Undibacterium parvum: one gene and its partner. The protein of the gene in region 1 binds, or shares a complex with, the protein of each later gene. Links are inferred from orthologs where the notes say so. Each region holds a gene or a part of one and is shown on either strand. Other genes may lie near its edges.

The links.
Region 2: the proteins of obgE (region 1) and ybiB are in contact, whole or in part, in a crystal structure (PDB 8BFT), measured with the Escherichia coli proteins. The link is inferred for Undibacterium parvum from one-to-one orthologs.

Annotation. Positions count from the first base shown.
Region 1 is NZ_CP034464.1:3,118,065-3,120,940, forward strand. It holds obgE (GTPase ObgE), read left to right. Parts: upstream 1-820; coding sequence 821-1,933; downstream 1,934-2,876. Other genes in the region: rplU (50S ribosomal protein L21), read left to right, coding at 1-226; rpmA (50S ribosomal protein L27), read left to right, coding at 274-549; EJN92_RS13660 (FAD-dependent monooxygenase), read right to left, coding at 2,144-2,876. UniProt on the Escherichia coli protein: An essential GTPase which binds GTP, GDP and possibly (p)ppGpp with moderate affinity, with high nucleotide exchange rates and a fairly low GTP hydrolysis rate.
Region 2 is NZ_CP034464.1:3,655,479-3,671,366, forward strand. The notes cover bases 7,142-10,134. They hold ybiB (DNA-binding protein YbiB), read left to right. Parts: upstream 7,142-8,141; coding sequence 8,142-9,128; downstream 9,129-10,134. Other genes in these bases: EJN92_RS22090 (methyl-accepting chemotaxis protein), read left to right, coding at 7,142-7,899; EJN92_RS16030 (FMN-binding negative transcriptional regulator), read right to left, coding at 9,168-9,812; EJN92_RS16035 (OsmC family protein), read right to left, coding at 9,812-10,134. Also shown: EJN92_RS15995 (WbuC family cupin fold metalloprotein), read left to right, coding at 1-357; EJN92_RS16000 (Dabb family protein), read left to right, coding at 575-907; EJN92_RS16005 (glutathione S-transferase family protein), read right to left, coding at 1,229-1,915; EJN92_RS16010 (gluconolaconase), read right to left, coding at 2,113-4,179; EJN92_RS16015 (hypothetical protein), read right to left, coding at 4,417-5,232; more of EJN92_RS22090, read left to right, coding at 5,728-7,141; more of EJN92_RS16035, read right to left, coding at 10,135-10,273; MocR-like pyridoxine biosynthesis transcription factor PdxR, read left to right, coding at 10,470-11,966; EJN92_RS16045 (flagellar brake protein), read right to left, coding at 12,158-12,889; XrtB/PEP-CTERM-associated transcriptional regulator EpsA, read right to left, coding at 13,122-13,895; phosphate regulon transcriptional regulator PhoB, read right to left, coding at 14,114-14,827; EJN92_RS16060 (undecaprenyl-phosphate glucose phosphotransferase), read right to left, coding at 15,038-15,888.

The DNA of each region.
Region 1 (2,876 bases):
TGGCTCCGAACTCACCATAGATCAAGTACTCGCCATGGGCGAGGGAGATACCATTAAAGTTGGTACTCCATTGGTCGCAGGTGCTACGGTGCTGGTTAAGGTGATTGATCACGGACGCCACGACAAGGTTCGCATTTTCAAAATGCGTCGTCGTAAGCATTACCAGAAGCGTCAAGGCCATCGCCAAAACTACACTGAACTGCAGATTGTTTCTATCAACGGTTAATCCGTCGATAAAGCAATTTACTCACCTGATTTTCAAGGAGCTAATAAATGGCACACAAAAAAGGCGGCGGCACCACGCGCAACGGCCGTGACTCAGAGTCAAAACGACTCGGCGTTAAAGTTTACGGCGGTCAGTCTATCAATGCTGGCGGTATCATCATTCGTCAACGCGGCACACGCGTTCACGCTGGTGAAAACGTCGGTATGGGCAAAGATCACACTTTGTTCGCGCTGACACCAGGCAAAGTACAATTTGCAATCAAGGGCGCTGCTAAGCGTCAATACGTTACTGTTGTTGCAGCAGCTGCAGTTGTAGCCGCTTAAGCACTTAGTAAGGCGCAAGCCCGTATATAAAAAGGCTCTGCCGTTGGTGGAGCCTTTTTAATTTGTACTATAAAATAAAAAAATCAGGATAGATGCAAAATAGTTTTTGCTTGGTGCGCGCATTCGCTGCACGGCAAATAGCTTTGTGGTCTGTCTATCGTATTCACTGGTCTCCAAGAGATATTACGAGGAATTGCGCTGCGCAGCGCGCTCGATTCTTTACTTGGCTCTGGTCTTAAAGCTGTAAAGCTCTATTGTTTAGGTGGCAAACATGAAATTTATCGACGAAGCAAGAATTGAAGTCATTGCAGGTGATGGCGGTAACGGCGTCGCCTCCTTCTGTCGTGAAAAATTCCGACCATTTGGTGGTCCAGACGGTGGCGATGGCGGCAAGGGCGGTAGTATTATCGCGGTAGCCGATCGCAACATTAATACCCTGGTCGATTTTCGTTATGCCAAGTTACATAAAGCCAAGAATGGTGAAAATGGTCGCGGTGCCGATTGCTACGGCAAGGGCGCGGACAATATCATGTTGCGCATGCCGGTAGGCACTTTAATTGTTGACCGCAATACCGATGAGCCGATTGCCGATCTGACCGAGCATGGTCAGGAAGTGGTGCTGGTGAAGGGCGGTGAAGGTGGTTGGGGTAATATCCATTTTAAATCTTCGACTAACCGTGCACCGCGTCAGCGTGGTGATGGTAAGGAAGGCGAACGCCGCGAATTAAAATTGGAATTGAAAGTATTGGCCGACGTCGGTCTGTTAGGTTTGCCGAATGCCGGTAAATCGACTTTCATTACTGCGGTCTCGAACGCCCGTCCTAAGATTGCCGATTACCCGTTTACCACCCTGCATCCGAACCTGGGTATGGTACGCGTCAGTCACGAAAAGAGTTTCGTGATTGCCGATATTCCTGGTCTGATCGAAGGTGCGGCCGATGGCGTAGGCTTGGGCGTACAATTTTTGAAGCATTTGCAGCGTACCGGTTTACTGTTGCACATCGTCGATCTGGCACCTTTCGATGAAGGCGTCGATCCGGTCAAAGACAATAAGGCGCTGGTCAAAGAACTGCGCAAGTATGATGAATCGCTGTTCGAGAAACCGCGCTGGTTGGTCTTGAATAAGCTCGACATTCTGAGCCCGGAAGAGCGCAAAAAACGTGTCAAGGATTTCGTCAAACGCTTCGCCTGGAAAGGGCCGGTATTTGAGATTTCAGCCTTGACCCACGAAGGTTGCCAGGAATTGGTGATTGCGATTTATGCCTATCTGGCAGAAAAACGTCAGTCCGAGCAGCGCTCGCAAGAGACCCAGATGAAAGAAGAAGCGCAAGGCATCTTGTCTATCGATCCAGATGATCCGCGTTTTAAAGTCTACGAAGAGTAATACTGGGACGAATGCGCAGAATAAAAAAGCCTGATTTTTCAGGCTTTTTTTACGTCCGTCTGATTGAGATGGCTAAGCACTTCTGTCGATTGCAAAAACGCATGCTGCCAGCGCGCATATTCCATGCGCCTGTCCAGCCTGCCTGGCCTGCAAGCCGCATGGGATATGCGCCTTAGGCCTTTGCCTTGTGGTTTTTTACGCGCTTAAATTTTAACGCCAGCCGTACATCATCTGTTCGGCCAGCAATTTTTTTGCCGGTGTGAATAGATCAATCGCAGTAAGTCCCAAACCTAGTAGGCTTTGGCTGAGGGCGCCATCGGGGCTGCTTGCAAAAATTCTTGCCATGCTATCGGTGATCTTGATGGTGGCGCTGCGATCGCTCTGCCTTTGGCTGATGAAGTCGCTGATCGCCAGCGCGGGCGACTGGCAATGGCCTTGCGTATTGAGTTGCGCGGCCAGACATTTTGCTAGTACTACGGCGTCGCGCAAGCCTAGATTTAAGCCTTGGCCAGCTACTGGATGCAGGGTCTGGGCGGCGTTGCCTATTTTGACGTTGCGTGTCTTGGCCGATGTTGGGGCTGTTTCCTGGGCCATCAGTCCTAGCGGGTAGGCGTGTCGGCGCGAGGCTTTGATAAACTTGCCTAGGCGGCCGCCAAAGGCTGTTTGCAATGCGCTTATGAAAGCGCTATCGTCTAGCGCCAGTATGGTTTGCGCGTTGTCCGGTCGCATGCACCAGACTAGCGCGTAGCCGTCTTCTTGCGGCAGTAAGGCCAGCGGTCCTTGATCAGTGAAGCGCTCGAAGGCGCGCCCGGCGATCGGCGTGTCGCTGATGATGTGAGCGATCACTGCAGTCTGCTGGTAGTCGTGATGGCGGCCACCCGCTTTTTGCGGCAGCTGCTGTTGCGCGCTGAAAGTGCCGCCTTCTGCCTGTATTACCAGATCG
Region 2 (15,888 bases), 540 kb from region 1 along the record:
CTCAATGCGCTAGAGCCTGGCACCTATATTCAACCGCATTGCCACCTTGATGCCGAGAAAGATGAAACCATGATTGCCCTGAGCGGTAGTTTTGGCATACTCATTTTTGATATCGATGGCAAGGTGTGCGAGAAAATCCTGATGACGGCTGGGCAGGGCAATCTTGGTGTGACGATACCGACCGGGGTATTTCATAGTATGGTCGCACTGGAACCCGCTTCGGTGTTTTTTGAATCTAAGGCCGGACCGTATGTGGCGGTGGCCGATGCCGAGAAAGCCAGTTGGGCACCCGCCGAAGGTGAGCCAGGGTGCGCTGCTTATCTGGCACAAATGCTGGCACACTTTAGCGCGCCCTAAAGACTAGCCTTAAACCGATGGTCGAGCCCCGATATTTTTAGTGGGCAGGCCAGCGCGCATATTCCATGCGGTTTAGCGGGCATGCTCGGCTGCAGAGCGCATGGACTATGCGTGGTGAGTGCGTGGTGAACCTAGCCTGATTAGAACCCGAGCGCTGGGCCGGTTAGCGCATCATTGCTAACTCAGACTACTCATACCATTCACACTAAGGATTTTTATGCTTGGGCATATCGCCGCATTTTCCCACCATGTTTTGTTCTGCTTGAAGCGTCCCGATTCGTCGGAAGATCGCGCCCAATTGCTGGCTGCGCTGCATGCACTGGCGCAGATCGAGGTGGTACGCGGCATGCATATTTCTTTACCAGCAGCGCCAGGCCATGATCCTGTGGTCGATAGGAATTACGACCTGTCTTTGCTATTGTTTTTCGATAGCATAGAAGACGAAAAAACATATCAAAGTCATGCTTTGCATCAAAAATTTATTCAGGAAAACGCCGCTTTGCTGGGCTCAGTGCGGGTGTTTGATTCGTTCAGCCAAAACTCAAACTGAAGCCTGACTGAGGTACGCGTGCCATTATTTTTTTTGCATGCCCGCCAAGGCGCATATTCTATGCGCTTGTCCAGCCTGCCTAGCCGCAAAGCCGCATGGGCTATGCGTGTTGGGCTAGTACTCAAAATTAGTTACTGTTCAGCCCGCTATGAAGAAAGTCATAACCACTCAACACAGAGACACAGAGACACAGAGATTCACAGAGGAAAGCAAGGAAGTTCTCCGTTTTCTCTGTGTCTCTGTGTCTCCTTTGAGAGGTTTTCGCTTTTTTTTAATAATTTTAGTAGCAGGCTGAATAGATACCAAAATTAAGTAGCAAATCTAAGCGCGCAGATCTGCCAGCAAGTTGCCGGCTGCTAGGGCGGCTTGCTCGTGGCCGGGTTCGCGCCAGGATTCTGTTAATGCCTCGCTCTGCCATTGTTGCATGGCGTTGGTTTGCAATAGATGCTGGGCGTAAGCAGCGGATTTTTCGTTTAATGCCAGCCCATAGCTTTGCGCCCGAAATACCACCGGAGCGAAGAAGGCATCGATCGCAGTGAATTTGGCACCGGCTAAAAACGGGCCACCGAATTGATCCAAACCTTGGTTCCAAAGTTCATTGAGTCTGGCGATGTCGTGATTAAACGCGGCGCTAGTGGCAGGCATCTGTATCCGGAAACCTACATGCATAGGGCAAGTTTGGCGGATTGCAGTAAAACCGCTATGCATCTCGGCCGCCGCACAGCGCGCCCAGGTGCGTGCCTTGCCATCGGTTGGCCAGACGCCAGCATGTCTTTCTGCCAGATATTCTATGATGGCCAGTGAATCCCAAACCACATCGACGGCTTTGCTGGCGTGTAGGCAGGGTACTTTACCGGCCGGATTAAAGCTTCTGAATTCATCCCAGTTAGAGTCACTACCAAACGGTGCGATTTTTTCTTCGAAAGGAATCCCGAGTTCGCGCATCAGCGCCCAAGGACGCAAGGACCAGGAGGAATAATTTTTATTTGCGATGAATAGTGTGTACATGGAAGCTCCAAGGGGGGATGGGTGAGGCTTGATGTGTATGGTAAAAGCGCGGCGGCTTAAAAATCACTGAAACGGTGATTGATTTGGTCCTGGTTTCAAAATCTCGGCGCTTAAACTAGTGTAAAAAACCAATGCAGAGTATATGCGAAATCGCACTAGGCAGCGTGTCCATGCATCTTTGCGCAGTCTCACTCTATTCACTCTAGCCTTATCGCCAAATCGCGTCCGGCCATGGCCTGATTGCCGGCGTAGTCTGCGGCCAGAATACGTAAGATGTAATCACCTAAAGGCAGATCTTTGATAGACCAGTAAGCCGTGCTGGCGTGGCCATCTCTGACGATGTTGGTGACCTTGTACAAGAAACGGGTACTGGCGTTGCCATGTACGGTGATGCCACTGTCGCTGGCGTAGGCAATTTTGACGCTCTCTTCATCTGGCGGCAGACGGTTAAATTCGAGCTTGATCTGGGGCTGCTCAAAGCCTGGCAGTGGACTGCCATCGGCGTGCAAAATTTGATAACCGAGTTTGTAAAGGCCCAGACGGCGGCGCGCTGCATTACCATCGGCCTGATCGTAAGCATCGACGATGATGCTGAGCTTATCTAAGCTGCGCGCTACCCGCAGCCGCGTGTCGCCCTTATTTTTTTTCAGGATCTGGCCAGTTTGACTGAGTAATTGTATCTGCTCTATGTGCGGAGCTACTTCATCTTTAAAGCCGCTCAAACCCAGAGTCAGTGGATTGAGTGCCGCACCTGCTTGACTATAACTGAGATGCACGTGATACATGCGATTGACTGTGCCTAACACTTCACCAGTTTGAAAACGGGTGCCGCGCTTAATCCGGATTTGATCATTGGCTGCCAGCTTGTCCTTGTCGTCCGGTATCGGTTCACCCCTAGTCACGATAAAGCGGCTAGGGTCGATAGGACTATCGTCTTGTTGGCGTCCGACGCGCATGTGGATGTAGGACATATTTGCGATGCGCATTCCTTCATTGATACTGCCGTAGCCCCAGGCTGGCAACACCGTACTGACTTTTTCACTGGCAACGGCCAACACTGGCGCTCCCATGGCGGCCTGGATATCGACACCGCTATGAAAATGGTCACGGCTCTCACCCTTGTAATTGCCACGCACTTCACCGATAGTGCCGACGATTTCATGGGCTTGATGTTGTGGTTTGAGCGGCCAGGGGAAGCTGGGCGATTGGCTGAGCGTCGACGCGCTGGCGAGCTTGGAGGTGGCGAGCTTGGTCGTGGCAGGTGCAGGCTGGACTGCGGCAACTTGTTCTGATTCCGCTAGTTTGTGTTGGACGCTGAGAACTTGAAATTGCGCCGCATCACTCACCGCCAGCGTGCCGTCGGCCTTGATAGCGATCGCGACCGGGCGCTGCAGGCGCGCACTAAATGCGTCGCCGCTCTGAATATCGATGTCTATGCCGCTTAAGCCATGTAGTTTGCCGCTCGCGTCTATCTGCAGCAGACGGCCATTCGAGGCTTCTCCTACATACAGCACACCATCGTGCGTCAGCGCCAGACCTAGTGGACGTTTCATCAGGGCGTCGCTGTCCTCGGGCAAGCTGCGTGCCAGCGTCGTAACCTGACCCAGCGCGCTGATTTTACGGATCGCATTGTTGCGGGTATCGCTGACAAAGACTTCAGCGCTGGCGCTGACTACCAGCGCGCTGGGGGTGTCAAATAGCGCCTCTAGTGCTATGCCGTCCCGGTAGCCGGGGCGATCACCGCCAGCCAAAGTAGTGACTTCACCATCTACATTGATGACACGGATTTTGTCGTTATAAGTATCTGCTACATACACCTTGCCGCTAGCGTCGACTGCCACCCCGACCGGCCCGTTAAATTGGGCCTGGCTGGCGGCACCATCGCGATACCCGGCCTGGCCATTGCCTGCGACGGTAGTGACCACACCTAGCGCGCTGATCTTGCGGATACGATGATTGCCAGTGTCTGCCACATATAAATTACCTGCAGCATCGATCGCCAAACCCGAGGGTGTGTGGAATGCTGCAGCCTCACCCTGACCGTCAGCATAGGCTTCGCTAGATCCCGCTAGGGTGCTGACTATGCCAGCCGGCGTAATTTTCCTGATGCGATTATTGTCGCCGCCATCCGCCACATACAGATTTCCTGCTTGATCGTAGACGATGCCGTAGGGATCGCTGAAGCGGGCCAAGTCAGAGCTGCCGTTTATGTTTCCTGCGCTAGCGGCACCAGCCAAACGCACTAGCGTGGCTGGCCAAGCCAAGACGGTAGCATTAGCTGAGTTCGCGTGGAGAGGCGCAATATCGGGGTGCTTTGCTTGATCTGAAAATATGAAATAAACGATAGCTACTGCGCTGAGGATGAGTAGTAAAAACCCACCGGCGCGGCGAAATTGAGAGGGTGATAGGATCAAGGTGTGCTGACTGAGGAAGAAAGTTAAAGGCTGCCAAACTTAAAATATAGACTGGGTTCCCTGCGTTTTACGGGAATCAGGTAGGCCTTATTTCCCTTTGACCGGATCATACCAAAGTTCGGATCGGTTCAAGGGCGTTTGCGCGCTGAGCTTAGGGTTGGGAATGCGCAAGATGCGGCGTTGTGCCAGACCAGCGCGTTTGATGAGATCGGACTTATATTGATTAAACAGAGCAATCAGAGAGCCATCTTTAATCATGATTTCCATACCGGCTTCGATACGCTTGGCGATGCGCTCACCATCGGCATCGCGTCGCACAAAGAAATAGCGTGGCAAGGGGTAATATAAGAGCAGCGTCGGTTCGACCGTGAAATTATGTTCTAGGTGGCGCTCATCGTATTCACGCCAGGCTTCATCTAAAGAGCGCGATAAAAAATCGAAACGCCGCAGTTTCAACATAGGGAATAAACCGTCATAACTACTGCCTTCGACCACGTTAAATTGCGCCGCCGTGAGTATCGCGACATCAGCCCAGCCGCGTCCTTGGCCTACGCTGAATTTGCGTAAATCATCCAGACTTTTTACCGATGCGAATTTCTCCTGGTCGGCCGGGCGTATCAAAAAAATTCGGTAGCCGAGTAAGCCGCGGTCGACCGGTATGCGTATCGGTAGAAAGCTGGTTTCTAGTTCTGCATTGGTGGCGCGCACAAATAAATTGATTTCGCTATTCGGACGTAGCATTTCAAAGCTGACGCGGGCCGGCGGCATTTGGTGTTGCGACTGTTTGATCTCGAAAGCACCGTAGCGCGCGCTGGTTTTTTCTAAGGCCGTGCGCAACACTTCCCAATCGTATTGATAACGACTATCGCTATCCGATTCCGCCCGTGGGTAGGTCAGGCTCACGGCGTAAGTGTGCGTGCAAACAAGAATCGACAGCAGTGCTGATAATGCGAATCGGGATGTATGCCGTAACAGGCTGATCTGAGGCGAGGCGAGAGTCACAATGAGGGGCGATGCCAGTATTTTCCGTATGGGAATGATTGTAGCATTTTTGGAATTCGGCTAAGGAATTTCTGAACTCGTAAGGATTGCCGCTGCTTCTATTGCGAAGTCAACTCATAAGAGTTGAAGACATGGGGCAGGACAGAGTTACTCAGGCTAAGCTAAGTCCGACGTAGAGAATTTGCAAGCTAAATAAGCAAATTAAAAAAGCAAATTAAAAGAGTAAGCAAAAAAAACAAGCTAACAGAGTAGGGTCAAAGAGTAATGTGAGTAAGAAGGAAAGAGACTAAAAACAAGCGATGAAATAAGTTGCAATTGAGAATTTAATCTTTTAAAGTGCGCGCTGTTCACGGGCATCTGAAATTATTTGCTGTGATTTAAAACAATATTTTTGCAATGAAAGAACGTTCTATGATGAAGACTAAGCTTAATTTTCGCAGCTGGGGCCTGGGCGGTAAATTGTCTGGCATCGCCTTTGTCTTGATTTTTCTCACATTTTTTGGTTTTGTGGCGGGCATAGGCAATGCGACCTATAGCGTCATGAAAAAACGATCACTGGTGGAATTTACCCATTTAGTTGATACCGTCGGCAATATGCTGGAAATTTTCGATAAGACGGTACGTCAAGACGCGATGCGTGCCAACCATCTGTTTGAGATGCAATTTGCGCCCGAGTTCTCGGTCGATAGCGCGAATCAAATCGAGGTCGCCGGGAAGATGCTGGATAGCCTGAAAAACGGCGAGACCGTGCTCAATCTCAACACCACAATCGTCGATAAATTTAGCGTCAGCAGTAATGCGCTTGCGACTATTTTTCTCAAACAAGGCGATGACTTTATACGGGTCACCACTTCCGTAAAAAAAGAAAATGGTGAGCGCGCCATAGGTACTGCCTTGGATAAGAATGGTGCCGCGTATGCACAACTCATCAAGGGCGAAGAGTATGTTGGCATGGCGAGCTTGTTCGGTAAAAATTTCATGACCATGTATAAACCGGTCAAAAATAAAGAAGGACAGCTGATCGCGGTTCTATTTACGGGGATTGATGTAGTTGATTCTCTTAAAGAATTAAAAGACAAAATTAAATCAATCAAGATTGGTGAGACCGGATACTTTTTTGCGCTCAATGCGAAGGCTGGCAAAGACCAGGGTATGTTGATGGTGCATCCAGCCAAAGAAGCTAGCAATATCATCGATGCGAAAGATGCTTCGGGGCGTGAATTCATTAAAGAAATTTTGGAAAAAAAGAATGGCGTCATCGAATATCCTTGGCTCAATAAGGAACTTAACGAAACCACTGCGCGTGACAAACTCGTTGTTTTTAAATATGTGAATGGCTTTGATTGGGTGATTGCTGGCGGCACCTATATCGATGAAATGAATCAAGCATCGAAAGAAATACTGATTAAATTTGGCGTCATCGCCTTAGTCTTATTGCTGGCGTTTATCGGGATACTCGCTAGCGTGATTAAGCGTAGTATCAGCCAGCCTTTGGCCCAGGTGGTGGGGGTTGCCGAGCGCATGGCCACTGGCGACATGACCGCAAATTTAGAATCGGATCGCGTTGATGAAATCGGTCAACTGATACATGCTATGAATGGCATAAGTAAGGGACTGAGCAGTGTGATTAGTGAGGTCAGAATCGGTACCGAAACCATCAACGTGGCGTCCCGGGAAATCGCTAGTGGGAATGCCGATCTCTCCAGTCGCACCGAATCGCAAGCCAGTTCTTTGGAGGAGACGGCCAGTTCTATGGAAGAGCTCACCTCGACCGTGCGACAGAACGCCGACAATGCACGTCAGGCCAATCAATTGGTGGTGTCAGCCAGTAGTGTTGCGCTTAAGGGCGGGGCGATTGTTGGACAGGTGGTCGGCACCATGTCTGAGATTAAGACCAGTTCTAGTAAGATCGTCGACATTATCGGAGTCATCGATGGCATCGCGTTTCAAACCAATATTCTGGCTCTAAACGCCGCAGTGGAAGCGGCCAGAGCGGGTGAGCAAGGGCGTGGCTTTGCGGTGGTTGCCACTGAAGTGCGTAATCTGGCACAGCGTAGTGCTGGTGCAGCTAAAGAGATTAAGGCATTGATCGATGATTCTGTAAGTAAGGTCGATTACGGTAGCAGCTTGGTCGATTCTGCTGGTAAGACTATGCAGGAAATAGTCACTAGCGTACAGCACGTCGCCGACATCATGAGCGAAATCAGCTCGGCGAGTCAGGAGCAAAGTTCGGGCATAGAACAAGTGAATTTGGCGATTACACAAATGGATGAGATGACCCAGCAAAATGCAGCGCTGGTGGAGCAAGCAGCCGCCGCAGCGCAGAGCATGAGTGAACAAGCCGAGAGTCTATTGCAGGTAGTGGGGCAATTTAAAATTAATAGCTCAGTTGCGCCTACGGCTATCGCTTCAGCAAAACCCTTGCCGAAAAAACTTCCACAAAAAGCCCCGCAAAAAGCGTATCAACAAAGTGCGGCCAAACCAAACGCTGCGCGCCCGGTTAAGCCTAAGCTAATCGCAAGTTCTGAAAAAAAACGCGCGACGGACCAGGAGTGGGAAGAGTTCTGATTTTTAGCGCTGCTGCGCCGTTGAAAAAAACAGCGCAAGCGCTCTAGGTTTTTATTTGAGTGCCATCGCCAAGGCGCATATTCCATGCGGTTCTCCAAGGCATATTGCTTGTATACCCGCATGGACTATGCGTCTTGGCGGGGTGGTCAGTTTAATTTGCTTTGCCTTGCATTAATCAAGTTTGATCAGACTCAAGCCTTAAGCGCTTGGCTAGATCTGGGCGCACGGTGTAAGCTAGCGTTATGAAAACACATCACACTGAAGAAATCAAAGAGCCATTCGCTGCCGCCCGCTTCATTAAGGAAATCGGGCGCGGCAAGGATGGCGCGCGCAGTATGTCGCAAGAGGATGCGCAATTATTATATGGCGCCATGCTCGATCAAAGGGTCTCTGATCTGGAGATGGGGGCGATACTCTTGTCTATGCGTATCAAGGGTGAATCGGTGGCTGAAATTGCTGGTTTTTTAGCCGCAGCAGAAGCCTCGACCAGCTTATTGACGGCCCCAGCTGCTAGCCTGTATGCCCCGGTGATTATCCCTACATACAATGGTGCACGTAAAAAAGCCAATCTGACACCTTTGCTGGCGCTGCTGCTGGCACGCAAAGGCGTGCCGGTGTTAGTGCATGGGGTATTGCAGGATGCCGGACGGGTTAGCACGGCTGAGATTTTTCAGGCACTAGAGCATCCTCTGGCACAATCTAAGCAAGAGGCCGAGGCGCAGATGGCGCAACAATTGCCGGCCTTCATGGCTATCGATGTCTTGTCGCCAAAAATGACGCGCATTTTAGCCATGCGAAAAATTTTAGGGGTGCGCAGTTCTACCCATACCCTGGTCAAAATTTTGCAGCCGTTCACCGATGCCGCGCTGCGTTTAACTTCTTACACCCATCCCGAGTACCTGGTCATGCTGCAGCATTATTTTAGCCAGGTGGCACCGCGTGAGCGTGGCGATGCCTTCCTGATGCGCGGCACCGAGGGCGAGACGGTCGCCAATACCGCCAGAGCGCAACAGATAGACTGGTTTCATGAAGGCGAATGCACGACGCTGGTGCATACCCATCAAAGTGTCTCGGGCGATCTGCCAGACACGCCGCAAGAAATCGATGCGGCCAGCACTGCCGCCTGGATCAAGGCGGTGCTGACCGGTGATATCGCGGTACCACCGAATATCGCCGATCAGGTCGAGCACTGTGCTGCGGTCGCCAAGCTGATACAGGCCAGGGTGTAGCGCTTCTGGCTGCGGCTTCTCAGCAGGCAAGGGTCTAGCTTAAGCAGCCCCCGATTGCTCGACTAAGGCGGCCATTGCCACCGCGTCGTCGCCACCGGTGGCGCGCAGACCGGCTGCCATATTTACTTTATCCTGCGCCGACTGCTTTTGGCTGACTTTCCATTTTCCTTCCAGACGCTTAATCGGGATCTCGATACCAACTAAGCCCCGGACCAGTTTGTCTATGAAAGCTGGCGGTGCATCGTCGACCTTCCATGGCAAGGGCTGGCTAGCCTCATGGATGTCGCTTAAGGCATGCAAATGGTTTAGCAGCCATTGCGCATCGTGGATCAGCTCTAGCTTTCCATGCGCATGCACCACCGCATAATTATAGGTAGGCACTTCTTCGCCGCTGATGCGTTTTTCTTCATACCAGTTGGGCGTGATGTAGGCACTAGGGCCCTGAAAAATCAGCATGGCCTCACTCTCCGCCTGTAGATTTTTCCAAAGCGGATTGGCGCGCGAGATATGCGCCCTGAGCGTGCCAAACGGCGCTTCTGGCGTTGCTGCTAACAGTTCAAACGGTAAGTGATTGGCATTGAGTCCGCTAGCCTCCACTGTTATCAGGGTGCCCAGCGGGTGCTCTTGCATCAATTGATGCAGTACCTCCAGGCGCTTTTCAGAATAATGGGCAGGGATATACATCAGGCCGCCTCGACTACGATTTCAGCGCGCAAGGAATTGGCGATATAGCATTCCTCATGGGCTTGATGATGCAAGTTAGCCAGTTCCTCAGCAGTAGGAAGTCTGACTCCGGAAAATGCGATTTCAGGTCGCAGGCTGATGCGGGTAATGGCGAGCTTGCCAAACTCGTTTTTGGCCATAGTACCGACGGCCTTATCTGTATAACTATCAACAGTAAAACCTTGTTTGCAGGCCAGCCATAAAAACACCAGCATATGGCAACTGGAGGCCGCAGCGACCAGCGCTTCTTCCGGATCGACATTGGCCGCCACCGACATAGGCAAGGGCACCGATAAAGGCGAGGACGAGGCTGGCACCGTCAAGCCGCCATCAAACTGCCAGTCGTGGGCACGACTATATAAGTTGTCGGCAAAATTTTGCTCGCCACGCTGCCAGTGAATTTGCGCTTGATATTGATGCATAGCTATTCCTTACTGAGAAATTGAAAATATGATCTTTTCGATTGCGCTTATCTTAAACTTGATAATGGCTATTTAAAAGTACCAATAAAGTATAATTTTAAAATACCAATGGTGATATTTTGTCGCGCCGCTTGTTGATGGCAATTGTTGATTCCGATTGTTGATCCATTCCACTCTTAGAGATAGAGCTAGCCTCATGATGTCTTTATTTATCCAGTCTGTGCAATTAGATCCCGCTGCCAAGACCGCCTTATTTCGCCAACTGTATGGGGCGATCAAGCAGGCTATTCTGGCAGGCACGCTGCAGCCCGGCATGCAGTTGCCGCCTACCCGTGATTTTTCACTGGCGCTGGGGGTATCGCGCCAAACCGTCTTGAATGCCTACGACTTATTACTGGCCGAAGGTTATTTACTTGGCGAAGTAGGTAAGGGCACTTACGTCCATCATCAATTGCCAGCAGGCGCGGTGCCTAAGTTGCCAGGCACTTTGGGTGTATCCAGCTCTGGCGCGGATGCTCCAGGCCTGTCGCAGCGTGGCTTGCGCTATGCCGATACGCGAGGTCAGTCGCGTATCCATCAGGATAAAACCCGCGTATTTCGGGTCAGCATGCCAGGCTTGGATGCCTTCCCGTTTGACACCTGGGCCAGACTGGAAGCGCGCCGCTGGCGCCATCACGAAGACCAGCTAGGCTATAGCGATCCGGCTGGTTATCTGCCGCTACGCGAATTATTGGCGGTGTATCTGAAAGCGGCGCGTGGGGTCAATTGCCATGCCGGGCAAATCATCATCACTTCAGGTTCGCAGCAAGCCCTGTATTTACTGCCCACCGTCTTACTCGATCCGGGTGATGCTGCATGGATAGAGTCGCCCGGCTATCGCGGCGCGATCGCGCCTTTGCTGGCGGCGCAGGCCGAAATCTGCCATGTGCCAGTCGATGCAGAAGGACTCGATGTCGGCTACGCCGCCAGCCATTATCCGCATGCCAAATTGGCGTATGTCACGCCTTCGCATCAACTGCCTTTGGGGATGACCATGAGTCTGCAAAGGCGGCTGGCCTTGCTGGCTTGGGCCAAACAGCGGCGCGCCTGGGTGATCGAGGATGATTATGATAGCGAATACCGCTATAGCGGGGCGCCCTTAGCTTCGCTGCAAAGTCTGGATCAGAGTGGCAATGTGATTTATGTAGGCACCCTCTCCAAGGTGCTGTTTCCCGGTTTGCGGCTAGGCTATATGGTGCTGCCCGAGACCTTAGTTGCGCCTATGCTGCAGGCCAAAACCACCATCGATAAACACACGGCGATCGTGCCGCAAATGGTGCTGGCAGATTTTATGGCGCAAGGGCATTTTGGCCGGCATATCAAACGCACCCGCAAGTTGTATGCGCAAAGGCAAGCGGCCTTGCTGCACGCCTTAGACACTAGCTTGAAAGATGAATTAGTCTGCGGTGCCAGCGATGGCGGCCTGGATCTGGCGGTGCATTTTAAACGTCAACGTGATGAACAAGCGGTGGTGCAGGCAGGTTTGGCTGCCGGTATGGAATTGCGCGGCTTGTCGCATTACGCGATGTCGCCCGAGCTAGCAGCGGCTGCCAATTTTTCTGCCGGCCTGCTACTGGGTTTTTCCTCGGTGACGGAAGCTGAGATAGAGCAGGGCGCAGCTACATTGTTACGAGTGCTGACAAAGATGAAGTAAATAAGGTATTTCTAAAACCGTGCGCGCATATTGCATGCGCCTTGCAGGCCAATATAGGGCTGCAGGCCGCGCCGGGTATGCGTATGCATATTTAGAAGTTTGCTTATGGAATCGATTAAAAATCGCGCCGGCAGTAAGCTTGAAATTGTATTCATCTTGCCACGCTGATTGCGCAGCGTTTACTACTACACTTATTTCATCAACAGCTTGCGTCTTTCGTACTCTATCTTAATGATGTAACGCTGTATCGCCACTTCCACCACGTGCGGTAAATCTATAAATTTCACCCCTACCCGATAGCGACCCTTGCCATTGCGATCGATTTGCGAGATGTGCCGTATCATGCCCGAGCAGTCTAATCTGGTTTTGTCTGAGAGCGCGATCACCACGTGCGCCACGGTCTCATCATTGGCGAAATGCGGTGCGCCTATCACCGTCGCGCCAAAGCCGCTGACGCTTAAATCATGCAAGACCCAATCGCATAAACTGACCCCATATTCATTGCTCAATTTGACCTTGAGTGCGGTCAGCACCGGCAGCACATTTCTATAGCACTCGCGCCTTTGCAGGCGAATAACTTGGTTCGGTAGCGGCACCCAAAAAGCATCGGTATCACCCCAGCTAATGCGCTGCGGCTGTATGCCAGAAAATTGCACGCGTATCCCATCAGGCGCGGCGATGAAAACACAGGCGGTCGCCTGCGCTAGCATTTTATTGGTTCTCGGATCTCCCCCCAAATCAAAAATCAGAGCGTCGGATCTAGCTTCCAGCAAGAGCGTCAAAATAAAGTCTTTGCCGCCATTAAAATACACGGCAACCGCTTCTCGCCTATGGATTAAATCATTCAAAGCATTGAGAATTTCCATTCTTCCAAGCAAGAAAAATCTATCCTCAATCTCGTCATCACTCAAGGATGCGGACATAGAAAGTCTCCGTATTAATATGAGTTAGGACTGACGAAAAAAATGCCCCAGCGTCCTTGTATCCGCCTTGCCGTACTAGCGTAAGTCTGCGGCGGTACGCCTAGCTGGAACAATTTTTTCGTAAATCCTAAACGTTCTATAAAAATACGCGCTAGCTTGCAGCGAGTCAATACAATTGGGTTAGCTGTTAGTCTGCTGTTGGTCTGCTGTGTTCGCTAGGTTTTACGCTGAATTAGCCCAGCAAGCGCAAATCCATGCAACGCGACACCGCTTGTGTGCGGTTTTGTACATTCAGTTTCTTGTAGATTTTTTGTAGATGATTTTTGACCGTGAGCGCGCTAATGCCCAGGATGATGCCAATCTCAAAATTGCTCTTGCCTTGTTTTACCCAACGCAAAATGTCGATTTCTCTTGCTGTGACCGGGCGTGCCAGGCTGGAACCTGAGCCCGGATTCGAAAGTGGTTCTGCGGCGTTTGCGACTAGACGGAGTAGGGATATATGTAAGTAGGGCAGCAATAATTCTAGGAAGAAGCTATGCCTGCTGTCCGCCGCATCGGGTAGCCCAAATAAGGCGAAAAACGAGGCGCCGCCAGGTAAGTTTTCGGTACTGTGGACGACACTGATGCCGAGTTTTCGTATCTCCATTTCCGCACGCAGGCGGCTCAGTGGATGGCTGTCGCTACGCTCGCCTTGCTCTATCAATAGGGGCAGGCGTTCTTCATTGCGACAGTGGCGCGCTAGTCGCAAAGCAAAGCCATCGTGCGGATTGCATAATTGCTCTTTGGATTGTTCATCCAAAATGACGCTATGCATGCACTCTATGTGCACCACCTCGCCATCGCCGCCAAATTGTATGCAGACCATGATCTCATGCGGCAATAAGCTTTGAAACTGTCCCTGCGTCCATAGAAAAAACTGGCGTCGCCTGCGCACCTGCAATGCCGACTCTATGGTGCGCAGCAAGTATTCCTGTTCTCTCAGACTCAGTACCACCAGATCGTCCATAGGTCTTTTTCTAGTTCGGGATAGCAGCAAAATTGCGCCAGCTTTCTTGTGTGCCTGGCTGGCGTAATTTTGCCTCAGTCCTTTGATTGTGTCGTTCTACATCGCGTGGGCGAGCGTGGCGCTAAGCAATCCGCGTAGCGCCACGAGGGATGAATAAATGTTGCTAAAAATCGGATTTTTTTACGTAATTTCTTTAAAGTTTTTTTGCTCGCGAGTGCCTAAATGCTGGTCGATAGCTGCTTGAGTTGTGGCTGTACTAAACGATAGCCACTGCCTCTGACCGTTTCTATCATCAGATGATGACCGGTCGCCTCCAGTATCGAGCGTAAGCGACCGACATGGGTGTCAACCGTGCGCTCTTCCACAAAAACACTATTTCCCCATACTTGATCGAGTAAATTCGAACGGCTGTGTACCCGTTCCGGGAAATTCATCAGATATTGCAAGAGCCTAAATTCGGTAGGGCCCAAGGGCAGTTGACGGGCCCCGACGATCACTCTTTGGGTCACAGGATCGAGCCGCATCCCGGCGATTTCTATAATTTCTGAGCTGGCGTGCGGTGCGCGTCTACGCAATAAGGCCTGGATACGGGCGATCATCTCACGTGGGCTAAAGGGCTTGGTCATATAGTCGTCAGCGCCACTCTCTAGCCCGAGTATTTTGTCTTGTTGTTCGCCGCGTGCGGTCAGCATAATAATTGGCAGATCGCGGGTGCGCGCCTGTGCACGCAAACTGCGTATCAGATTGATCCCCGATTGGCCCGGTAGCATCCAGTCCACCAGCAGCATGTCAGGTAAGTGATCGCGTAGCAGACTGACAGCAATTTCGGCGTCATCGGCGCGCATCACCTGATAGCCAGAAAGGCTGAGATTGACCGCTATCAATTCTTGTATCGCAGGCTCATCTTCCACCACTAAAATACTTACTTGCATGTAGCCTGTCCTTTGTTAAAAAACGTGCACCAGCAGGTGCTTTTGTTGTGTTGCAATGGCTTGTTTGAATCTGCGCGCTCTGATGTTAGCTTAGCTAATTGCCAAGATGATGCTTAAAATTTATGACCTGCTCATGACGATTTACAGCTGCTTACAGATTCCGGAGTAACTATTGCGGTTTCGCTGTGCCTGGTAACTAGCAGGGCGAGTTCAATGCGCATTTTGTCGTTTCAGCACCACACTGATGGTGCGCACGATGATCCACAAGTCCAGTGATAGAGACCATTTACGGACGTAGTCGAGATCAAACTCTATCCTGGCCTTCATCTTGTCCAAGGTGTCGGTTTCTCCGCGCAGGCCATTCACTTGCGCCCAACCGGTAATCCCGGGGCGCACCTTGTGGCGCAGCATGTAACCCTTGATCAGTTTGCGATACATTTCATTGTGGGCGACCGCATGTGGGCGTGGCCCGACTATGCTCATGCGACCTTGCAAAACATTGATAAACTGAGGTAGTTCATCGAGCGAACTGCTGCGTAAAAACTTGCCTATGCGGGTCACGCGTAAATCATTTTTTTTAGCCTGCACCACATTCGGGCCATCATCGTTAGCCGTCATAGAGCGAAATTTATACACGATGATTTGCTCGCCATACAGTCCATAACGGCGCTGCTTAAAAATCACCGGGCCAGGTGAAGTCAGCTTAATTGCCAGCGCAATCACCAGCATCAGTGGCGTCAAGAGTATTTGTATGAGACTAGCGAGCACGATGTCGCTGGCGCGTTTGATCAAACTATTGAGACCGATAAAGGGCGATTCACAGATGGCCACTACCGGTACCCCGCCTATGCTGTCAAAGCGTGCCTGCATCAGATCGAAGGTATACACATCGGGTAAAAAATAGATGGATGCCGTGGTGTCTTGTAAATCATCGAGTAATTTATGGATGCGTGTTTGCGCCGACATAGGCAGGCTGATGAATAAAACCTTGATCTGATGTTCGCGTACATAGGCTGCTACATCGTTCATTTTGCCCAATAAAGCTGCTGGTATTTCTAGCT